2 regions of the Methylomonas albis genome follow, and region 1 is predicted to be linked to the other one. Evidence: riboswitches for the same ligand, from Rfam matches in the RefSeq annotation. Region 1 holds a riboswitch; the other holds the start of a gene.
The links. A riboswitch is a leader RNA that binds a small molecule or an ion and turns the genes downstream of it on or off. The one in region 1 is predicted to bind cyclic di-GMP.
Positions count from the first base shown of each region.

Region 2: another riboswitch for cyclic di-GMP. It lies ahead of EBA_RS08830 (PEP-CTERM sorting domain-containing protein); the one in region 1 lies ahead of EBA_RS07560 (hypothetical protein).

Region 1 is NZ_JACXSS010000001.1:1,625,925-1,630,376, reverse strand. It holds gene EBA_RS07565 (type 2 periplasmic-binding domain-containing protein) at 1-1,501, opposite strand, end outside; gene EBA_RS07560 (hypothetical protein) at 1,566-2,324, opposite strand; cyclic di-GMP riboswitch class I at 2,369-2,458, opposite strand; gene EBA_RS07555 (hypothetical protein) at 2,903-3,052, shown strand; gene gspM (type II secretion system protein GspM) at 3,161-3,598, opposite strand; gene EBA_RS07545 (hypothetical protein) at 3,492-4,103, opposite strand; gene gspL (type II secretion system protein GspL) at 4,169-4,452, opposite strand, start outside.
Region 2 is NZ_JACXSS010000001.1:1,914,649-1,919,100, reverse strand. It holds gene EBA_RS08835 (carbohydrate binding domain-containing protein) at 1-607, opposite strand, end outside; gene EBA_RS08830 (PEP-CTERM sorting domain-containing protein) at 687-1,814, opposite strand; cyclic di-GMP riboswitch class I at 1,881-1,962, opposite strand; gene EBA_RS08825 (class I SAM-dependent methyltransferase) at 2,536-3,609, opposite strand; gene EBA_RS08820 (YdhR family protein) at 3,759-4,067, opposite strand; gene EBA_RS08815 (SDR family NAD(P)-dependent oxidoreductase) at 4,111-4,452, opposite strand, start outside.

The DNA of each region.
Region 1 (4,452 bases):
TTGTAGCATGGCTGTAAGGGTTTACCGGATAGCTAGATGCAAAAGTACCGTTGGCGGTTGGCGTAAAGTTTTTAGGTGAAGCCAAGAAACCGCTATCACCAAACGGATGAATGTTAGTTTGGTTCAAAGAAACGATGACGTTAGGATTGCTGGCCGCTTTGATGAATTCTTTAACGATCAAGTCTTCACTCAAATCCCAAACGTGAGTTTTGGAATATTGGAAAGTCAGCTCAGCCCAGTCATGGTATTTGCCTTTCGCAACGTTTTCCAGAGTTGGAGCAATGCCATCGATTTTGATAAAACGCCAGTCTTCAGCCTGGTTGGCATTTTTTTCCAAACCTTGGAGACCGATCGCCCAACGTGCGCCGCCTGTTGTGTATGTATTGTTGAAACCAGTACCGATGGTGTTAACACCTGCATCCAATTCTCTTAAACATTCAGACAAGTTGCCAGCTGATGACATTGCATGTACTTGAGCAGAGGCAATGACTTCACCCAAAGTACCAGTATCGGCTTTCGGAGCTGTAGCAGCTGTAGCACAAGGATAGTTCAGGAAATTAATCCCCATTTGCGCTTTAGTACCAGAACCATCAGTACGGGTACAGATGTGTACGCGTGCGTTAGCATTTCCTGGCTTGTAGGCAGCACTAGCCAAAGTATACAAATCGCTCGCCCCCACTTTCAGGTCTTTCCAGCTATCCAGTTTGCCGGTCATGATGCTGGCGACTTGATCACGAGTCAAACTAGGCATACAAGCTTCGCTTTCGGCGCCAACGCAAGCATTACCCACGCCAAATTGTGCTTCTTGCAGCGCATTGCGCAATTTCAAAGTAGCACCGATACCAAATACTTGACCGCCTGCTGATTCAACATTCAACAAACCAACATCGGACGGATTAACCGCTGTACCTGATGTATTAACACCACGAAATTGCTCAGGATCAACGTCAGAAATACCGAAATCAGGAATTTCGCTTTTGAATTGACCTGCGGTAGTTGGCGAATACGTGCAAGTAGAAGTCAATAGACCAGTGCCTGTAGGCGCTGTACAAACGCTAGGATCGACGTTCAAAAATTCGACATGAGCAGCTGCGTTATTCCCTTTCGCGTCATCAATGAGTGGAGCAACACCTTTAGCAGAACCACCTACGCTACGTTTGTAAATCAGCAGGTTGGCTTTACCGCCAGCCAAACCGACTAATTGTGGGTTCAGCGGGTTCAATGTGCAGTAATATGCGTTTTGATCTTTACCACCGCCATTATCTTTAAATTTATAGATAGGCTGGGTTGAATCACACATACGATCTGCAGCAATTACAGACGTGCTGGTCGCCAAATGCTCAATATAGTCCAGCGCAGCAGAAGCACCTGACAAATAAATTTCATAAGTATCGGCAGGCGTTACTACGACTTTGCCGGCACCATCCAATGTGATAGCCGCTTGCGCTGTGCCAGCTAATAAGGCAGCAGAAACTGCTGCACCTAAGATTAATTTTTTCATTTTGTCTCTCGCTTGTTAAAAATTAGAGAGCCACTCCCGGATAAAGCCGGAAGTGGCCAAAAGCTTATACAGCCAGTGATTTACGACGGTTTAAGCGCAATACGCCCATCAGACCGGCGCCGAACATCCATACAGCAGCTGGTAGCGGCACGGAAGCAACAGGAGGCGCAGTAAAAGTCAGACTGTTGCCAGCCAATTTCCATTGACCAACAAATGTGCTTGCAATATTGTCACCAGTGTTTTGGTCCAATACGCCCAACTGAAAACCAACCGCATCACCATAGTTTGCTTGCGGGTCTTGAATCCAAGTACCCCAAACGCTAGCGGCATTAGCGTGCTGGCCAGTACCAGCGGAGTCACTATCCAAAGCCAATGTGCTCAGATTTTGTGAAGTAACGTTAGCAACTCTGCTATTGATATCGATTGCGTGGTTTTCTATACCTGAAGACACGTCAATTCCGAACAGAATACTTTGGGTAACAGCCAATGGCGCGTTACCTGTGATAGCGGCACCAAAATCAACAGAATTGCCGACAGCAACTGCGTATTTGATTTTGCTGGTGTTTGCACCGGTAATAAACGATGTCCAGTTGGTCAGAGCAGACAGGTCAAAATTCAAGCTGTAATTTGTGTTACTGACGTTGGCAACCAAGTCGTTGTAGGTCACGCCGGTATCCAGGGTAAAAGTTTTACCGGTAGTGATGTCGTAAGCAGACAAATAAGCTTCGTTTAAACCACCGCCGTTTTTCTCGATAGCAGCGTTAGCTGAACCAGCGCCTACCAACAGAGCCGCTGCAACCATAGTTTTTGCAAAATGTTTCATTGTTTATGCCTTATGTTTAAAAAATAAAAGTCTTAAATACACAAGGTGACAACCCAGCTATCTTGAAGTCTATCGCAGACATAAGACCTGAAGCTTTCCGTCCCCGCTTCGCAACGGGTTTGGCTTTTACACGCTTTCCTAAACTCAACACCATCTAACAGATAAACAGTGTCGCCTTTCCCCCGCTACCATTTTTTTCCACCTAACCTCCTCCCTATCCTCTTCCTTCGCCTGCTCCCTTTGCGTGCCATCCCTGTTCCTTAGTTACTCCAGAACTTCTGCTGAGCACCAAGCCCCTTGGTGCTTCAACTTGGGGTGGATTATTCCAGAGCAATAGCGGCGTTTCGGTTACAGCATTGTTAAATTCACGTGACATGTAATACATCTGTATTACGAATAAGCTGGCTAACGCGGGTAATCGGGAGCTGGGTTGCGGGTGTATCTCTTAATGACAGTGTCCCGGCGGGCGGGGGTTCTGATGCGAAGTCTTTTACAGCCTCAATAGCTATTTGACACTAAGGCGATTTATGCCAATAAAGTCCCCAAAGCAAGCAACTTTCCGTTGACTGAGCAGACTGGTGCTGAGCGAAGCCAAAGTAACCGAAGTCAGCCGTTCGCTGAGCGAAGCCGAAGTCAGCCGTTCGCTGAGCGGAGTCGAAGCGAACGACATATTTGGCATTGCTAATGGGTACAAACTTTCTCAAAAACCACCTAAAGAGAAGCTCTAAAAATCATCCGTTCATGCTTCCACGGGCTCAGCACGAACGGATAGGCGGTTGCTGTACCAAAGCCGCCGTTCGCGCCAAGCGGTTCGAATGGCAATTTTTAGCGCTTCCCTAAACACCCAGCAAAACTTTGCCATTGACAACGCCCTCTCCGGCATCGCTTGGTTTCTCGACATCGATTTGCAGCACCTGCAAGCGGTGCTTGGTTTCCAGAATCGCCAGCCACGACATCAATTTATCGAAAGGCAGATGCTCCAGCCAGACGCTGACTTTATCTTCGCCTTCCGGTGACAGGTGTTTGATCGCCGGCTTTATCTCCAGTTGTTGACTGCTGAAATCAACTATCGCCATCGGCGATTGATTTGCGCTACCTTCTGCCGGTGCGTCAACCACAGCCTGCTGCCGCAAGGCCGCTGCTTGATTGCCGACTTGTTGTAAATAGTTATAGATTTGCCCTTGCGCCTGGATTTTTTGCCTCAACGAGCGGCTCTGTTCGGCAAACGGTTGATAAAACGCCAAGTAAGCGCCATACACCAGCACGATCAGCAAACCGCCAACGGCCAACCACCGCTCTCTGGGCGTTAAATCGGCAAAACGCTGGCTTAGGTGATTTTTGAGAAAAGTTATACCCATTGGCAATGCCAAATATGTCGTTCGCTTCGACTCCGCTCAGCGAACGGTTGACTTCGACTTCGCTCGGCGAACGGTTGACTTCGACTTCGCTCGGCGAACGGTTGACTTCGACTTCGCTCGGCGAACAGTTGACTTCGGCTTCGGTCAGCGAACGGTTGACTTCGACTTCGCTCGGCGAACAGTTGACTTCGGCTTCGGTCAGCGAACAGTTGACTTCGACTTCGCTCATCGAACAGTTGACTTCGACTTCGCTCATCGAACAGTTGACTTCCACTTCGCTCATCGAACAGTTGACTTCCACTTCGCTCATCGAACAGTTGACTTCCACTTCGCTCATCGAACAGTTGACTTCCACTTCGCTCATCGAACAGTTGACTTCCACTTCGCTCATCGAACAGTTGACTTCCACTTCGCTCAGCACAAGTCTGCTCAGTCAACGGAAAATTGCTTGCTTTGGGTACATTTATTGCCGTAAATCGCCTTATGTCATTTTTCGCGAATCTCAAGTTGCGCCTCCACGCCTTTTGCGCCGCTATCGGCCGATTGAATTTTGACTTGCACAGTGATTTGCAACTGTTGTTTGAATTGCTCCAGCTGGCCGATGTCGTTGGCAACCACATGCAATTGCAAATTGCCGTTCAGATAATTGAATTTTTTCAAACGCACGGCCGGCGTGTCTTTCAACAGCAATCCGGAACGATAAATCAATCGCATAAAGCCGCTACCGACGAAATCGTGTTGCTTTCTGAGCTGCACCAATTGTTGATCGG
Region 2 (4,452 bases), 290 kb from region 1:
GTGCCAGAAAGCCCATCAAACCACTCAAAAAAGTCCAAGTGGCGGCAGGTAACGGTACCGGCGCAGCTTCCAGCGATATGGCGTCCAAAGCCCAAACTCGATTGCCGCCACTCGTTGATGGATTGAAGAACTTCAATAGTGCTGACGAATCGGCGGCACTGGCGTTGAAATGATAGATGAATTGAGTGAAAGTTACGGCGTTTGCCATGGTAAGACTGTTGCCGGCAATCTCGATCTGCAACGGTGAAGCGCCGGACACGTTAGCTCTGGCCCAAAACGACAGGTCGTAAGTCGTGCCGGCAACCAGCGACACAGACGTTTGTATGGCATTACCGGTATTCAAGGCCAAGCCGTAAATTCCTTCATAAACTCTAGGAACGTAGGAACCGTTGGAACGGTTTTTATTCATCAGATAGGACTCTTCGCCTATACCGTCACTAATAGATGTCCACCCCATTACACTGGTGTCGTTGTTGGGTAAGTATTGGTAACCAGGCACTGCCGCCAAACTCGCAGGCTGTTCGAAATTGCCGTTGGCGACCAAATTTGCTTGCACGGCTGGTACCGCCATCGCCAAGCCGACACACAATCCTGTTGTCAGTTTCATATATGTTCCCTCGTTAACCGTTTTAGGTGTTAACGCCGAGCGCCCACTCTATTCGGGCACGCGGCGTTAACGGCTGAGATCACGCGTTGACTTTTCTTCTCAGTAAACCGGCAAAACCCAAGGCACTACCGAACAACCAGACCGCGCCAGGCACTGGCACTGGGGCAGCCGCCGCCACGACATTGCCTGTCAGATTCAATGTCAATTGATAGTTTTGGCGGGTGCTGCTGGCACCCAAATCCGCATCGGACAGATTAAGCAGATATTGCGCGCTGAAGGCACCGGTGTTTGCGGTCAACAGATTAGCAATAAACGACTGGCTGCCGCTTTCGGCGAGATTGGTAAATGTGGATAAGCCGGTATCGAAGGCTCCGGTATCGCCGCTACCACTCACACTATCAAAATCCAAACCGATGCGGTCGGCATTGGCCAGATTAAACAAGCTAAAATTCATCGAGTTAACGCTATTTTGGGCGACATTGCCGAAATCCAAAATCAGGGTGTTGGACTCGCCGGCACCGTCAAAAGAAGCCAAGGAATGCAACAAGTAGCTGAAGTTGGCTTGCAGCGTGCCGGCCCAGTTGACTTTATAGGTGGCACTCGAACCGCTACCTGCTTGCCCCATGGTCGACGACATGGTGGTGGTAGCCGACAAAGTCGGCAAACTCAATGAAGCATTCGCCGAACCGTTTCCTACATAATCATTAAGATTTTGCTCGTCCACCGCAACAGTGGTTGCCGTCGCGGTAGCGGCTGATGAAGTTGGCCCCCAACTGCAACTGATAGCGCCGGTTGGCCCCATGGCCAAACTACAACCCGATCCGGTTTGACTCAAATTAGGGCTAAAGCCAGCACTGACACCGGCGGCGGATAACAAGGCACTGCTGGTGCCGCTACCGTTGACGGTTCTACCCGGACCGTTGTTTTTATTGCCGGCGCCATTGATGGTTTGGGTCCGACTAGAATCCAATTGCAGATCAACGCCGGTCAACACGCCGCTAGCCGCATTAAACTGGCCTATCGCGACAGTGGCAATCGCCGCATTATTATTCGAATTGGTAGCGGATGCGACCTGCCCGCCCGTTGCGATGACCGTCGCTGTACCATTGAAACCGACCGGACCGCTGCTGGCGGTCAAGGAAGCCTGTGAGATTCCGCAGACGCTCAGTAATAAGGCAATTGCGGTTAATTGAAAGTTTGTGCTCATAATTGTTCCATTAATTCCATTAAATAAATTCTGTGATACGCGGCAAATGCCACACCCCTATCACATGGGAGCAATCCGGCTGACTTGCATTAGTGCAAGCCCCGCGACTTTCCGTACCTGCTTCACAGCAGGGTCGGCAAGGGGCGGTTTCTTTACGCACAGTGTTTCCGCGCAGACGCCTGCAACACCTTCTTGCAATCCTTCGCGACTGAATATGAAAATATTAGAATGTGATAAAGAACCAGTTAACATAAAACAATATTTGTGCCAAGCGCTTACAAAACACGTAAGTCATTATTTACAAATAAAGCTTTAACCGTTAAGACAATTCGGAATCACATCCGCGAGAACGATATTTAAGGGATTTGCCCCATAGACTGTGGCGAATAACTTATTTTGCGTGGTTTAAAATATCCGGCTGGTGTAACGGAGATTAAAAAAATAATGGGGGAATTTTGGATTCTGCCGAAGAACCGGCATTTACCGCCGGCTACGAAGACTGCATCGATGTTGAATCTCTAGCAACTGACCGACGCCGGCAGGCGACCGAAACAGCAAAAGTGGGGGCGTCGACCACCGGTCACCCCCTAAGAATGCAGTCGTAAACGTCCTGCACAAGCACACTACCAGAAACGTTAAAACCGCTATTTGCGGCATTACGGGTCAAGCAATGGCAGTGGCCAAACCTGCTTACGGCGCAATCCTGGCGAACGGCTGCAGGTTAAATTTTTGCCTCCAGCACCAGATTGGTCGGTGTCGTGGCGGCACGTCTGACTTGGCTGAAACCGGCCGCATTCAGTACTTCGGTTAGCCGTTTTTGCCCGGCCTGCGCGCCCAGTCCCAGACCTACCTCTTGCGATTTGGAGGCCGGCACGCAGACCATGGTTGAGAAGGAATAATAGATCTGCCCCAAAGGGTGCAGGTTCTCTTCCAGGCTATCGCCGGCAAACGGTTCGACCAGCATGAAGGTACCGCCTTCAGCCAGTGTGCTGGCGACATGGCTAGCCGCACCGACCGGGTCACCCATATCGTGCAGGGCGTCGAATATCGTTACCAAGTCGTAGTTTTTACCCGGATATTCCTTGGCGGTGACCACTTCGAAAATAGTGTTGCTGGCGACACCAGCCGCCCGCGCACGCTCCCGGGCATGCTCAATTGACGGCGCGTGAAAATCGAATCCATGGAAGGTGGAGTTAGGGAAGGCCTTGGCCAACAGGATGGTCGAGGAGCCGTGGCCGCAACCGACGTCCGCGACTTTGGCGCCCGCTTCAAGTTTCTCCCGCACACCGGCGAGTTCCGGCAGCCAGACATCGATCAGATTCATGGCGTACATCGGCCGAAAGAAACGCTCGGTGCCACAGAACAGGCACGGGCTATGGTCGCGCCAAGGCAAGCCCTGGCCGGACCGGAACACCTCGGTCAACTTGGGTTCATCGATATACACCGACATCACTGCTTGGAAGAAACCTTGCATGCAGGCCGGATGGCCTTCCGCAGCAAAGATCACCGCTTGTTCCGCCGACAGCGAAAACTTGCCGGACGCGGCATCATAATTGACATAGCCGGCGGCAGCATTGGCGGACAGCCATTCCCGCAGATAGCGTTCGTCCATGCCGGTGTTGTCGGCGAGTTCCCGGCTGCTGGCCGGGCTGATCTCCAACAGCGCGCTGTACAAATCCAACTTGTCGCCGATGTAGGCCGTCAGCAGGCCCAAAGATCCGGCAACATCGTTGATGACTTTTCCCTGGAGTTGCTCCAGTTTAGCGTTGTCGACTTCGTTCAAATGCAAGGTCATAAATCTTCCTGATACGGTTTTAGAATAAGAGGCGATGTAATCTACTGAATTCGTCGCGAAGGAACAATATTATTTTTTACTAATAGACATCACCGCCGGGCACCGTAAGCATTCTTTCACAGCGCCGGGCGCTGGCGTGCATGCCTCAATTACACCTTATAAAACGGCGAATCCATACCAATATTGGCGTCACGGGTGATTTCGCCATCGAACAGTTTGACCGACAGATTACCGTTCACCTGCTTGGTAAACGGCAGCAACAAACCGTCGATATAGGTTTGGGCGTTTTCTATAGAATCGAATTCGTAAAAGCCGCCAACGGTATGGTTGTTGACGCCGCTTAACCAGGTTTTCGACTTTAGCCCCGGAAATTGCTTCATTTCCACGTTGATGGGCCGCCAATCGATTTGATCGAAAGGAATGGCTACTTGGAATTCCGCGTATAAAAATATTTTCATGGGTCACTCTCGGTTAAATTAGTGGAATCAGTATTCGAACGCATCAAAACGGTTCTTTAAAGGGCCTTAAATCCAGCTCATGCGTCCAGGCGCTGGGATGTTGCCGGTGCAGCGCCCAATAGGTTTCGGCAATCGCCTCCAGCTTTAACAAGCCGTCGTCGCCCTTGGCCGAAACATAACTGGAGAACTGGTTTCTAGCGCGGTCTCCGTCGATCACGCCATCGATGACCGTATGCACGACATGCACACCATGGGGGCCGAATTCCCGCGCCATGCCTTGCGCCAACGCCCGCAAGCCGGCTTTGGCTGCGGCGAATGCAGTAAACGGCGGTCTGGCGCGCATCGACGCAGTGGCGCCGGTAAAGATCAGCGTGCCGCACCGCTG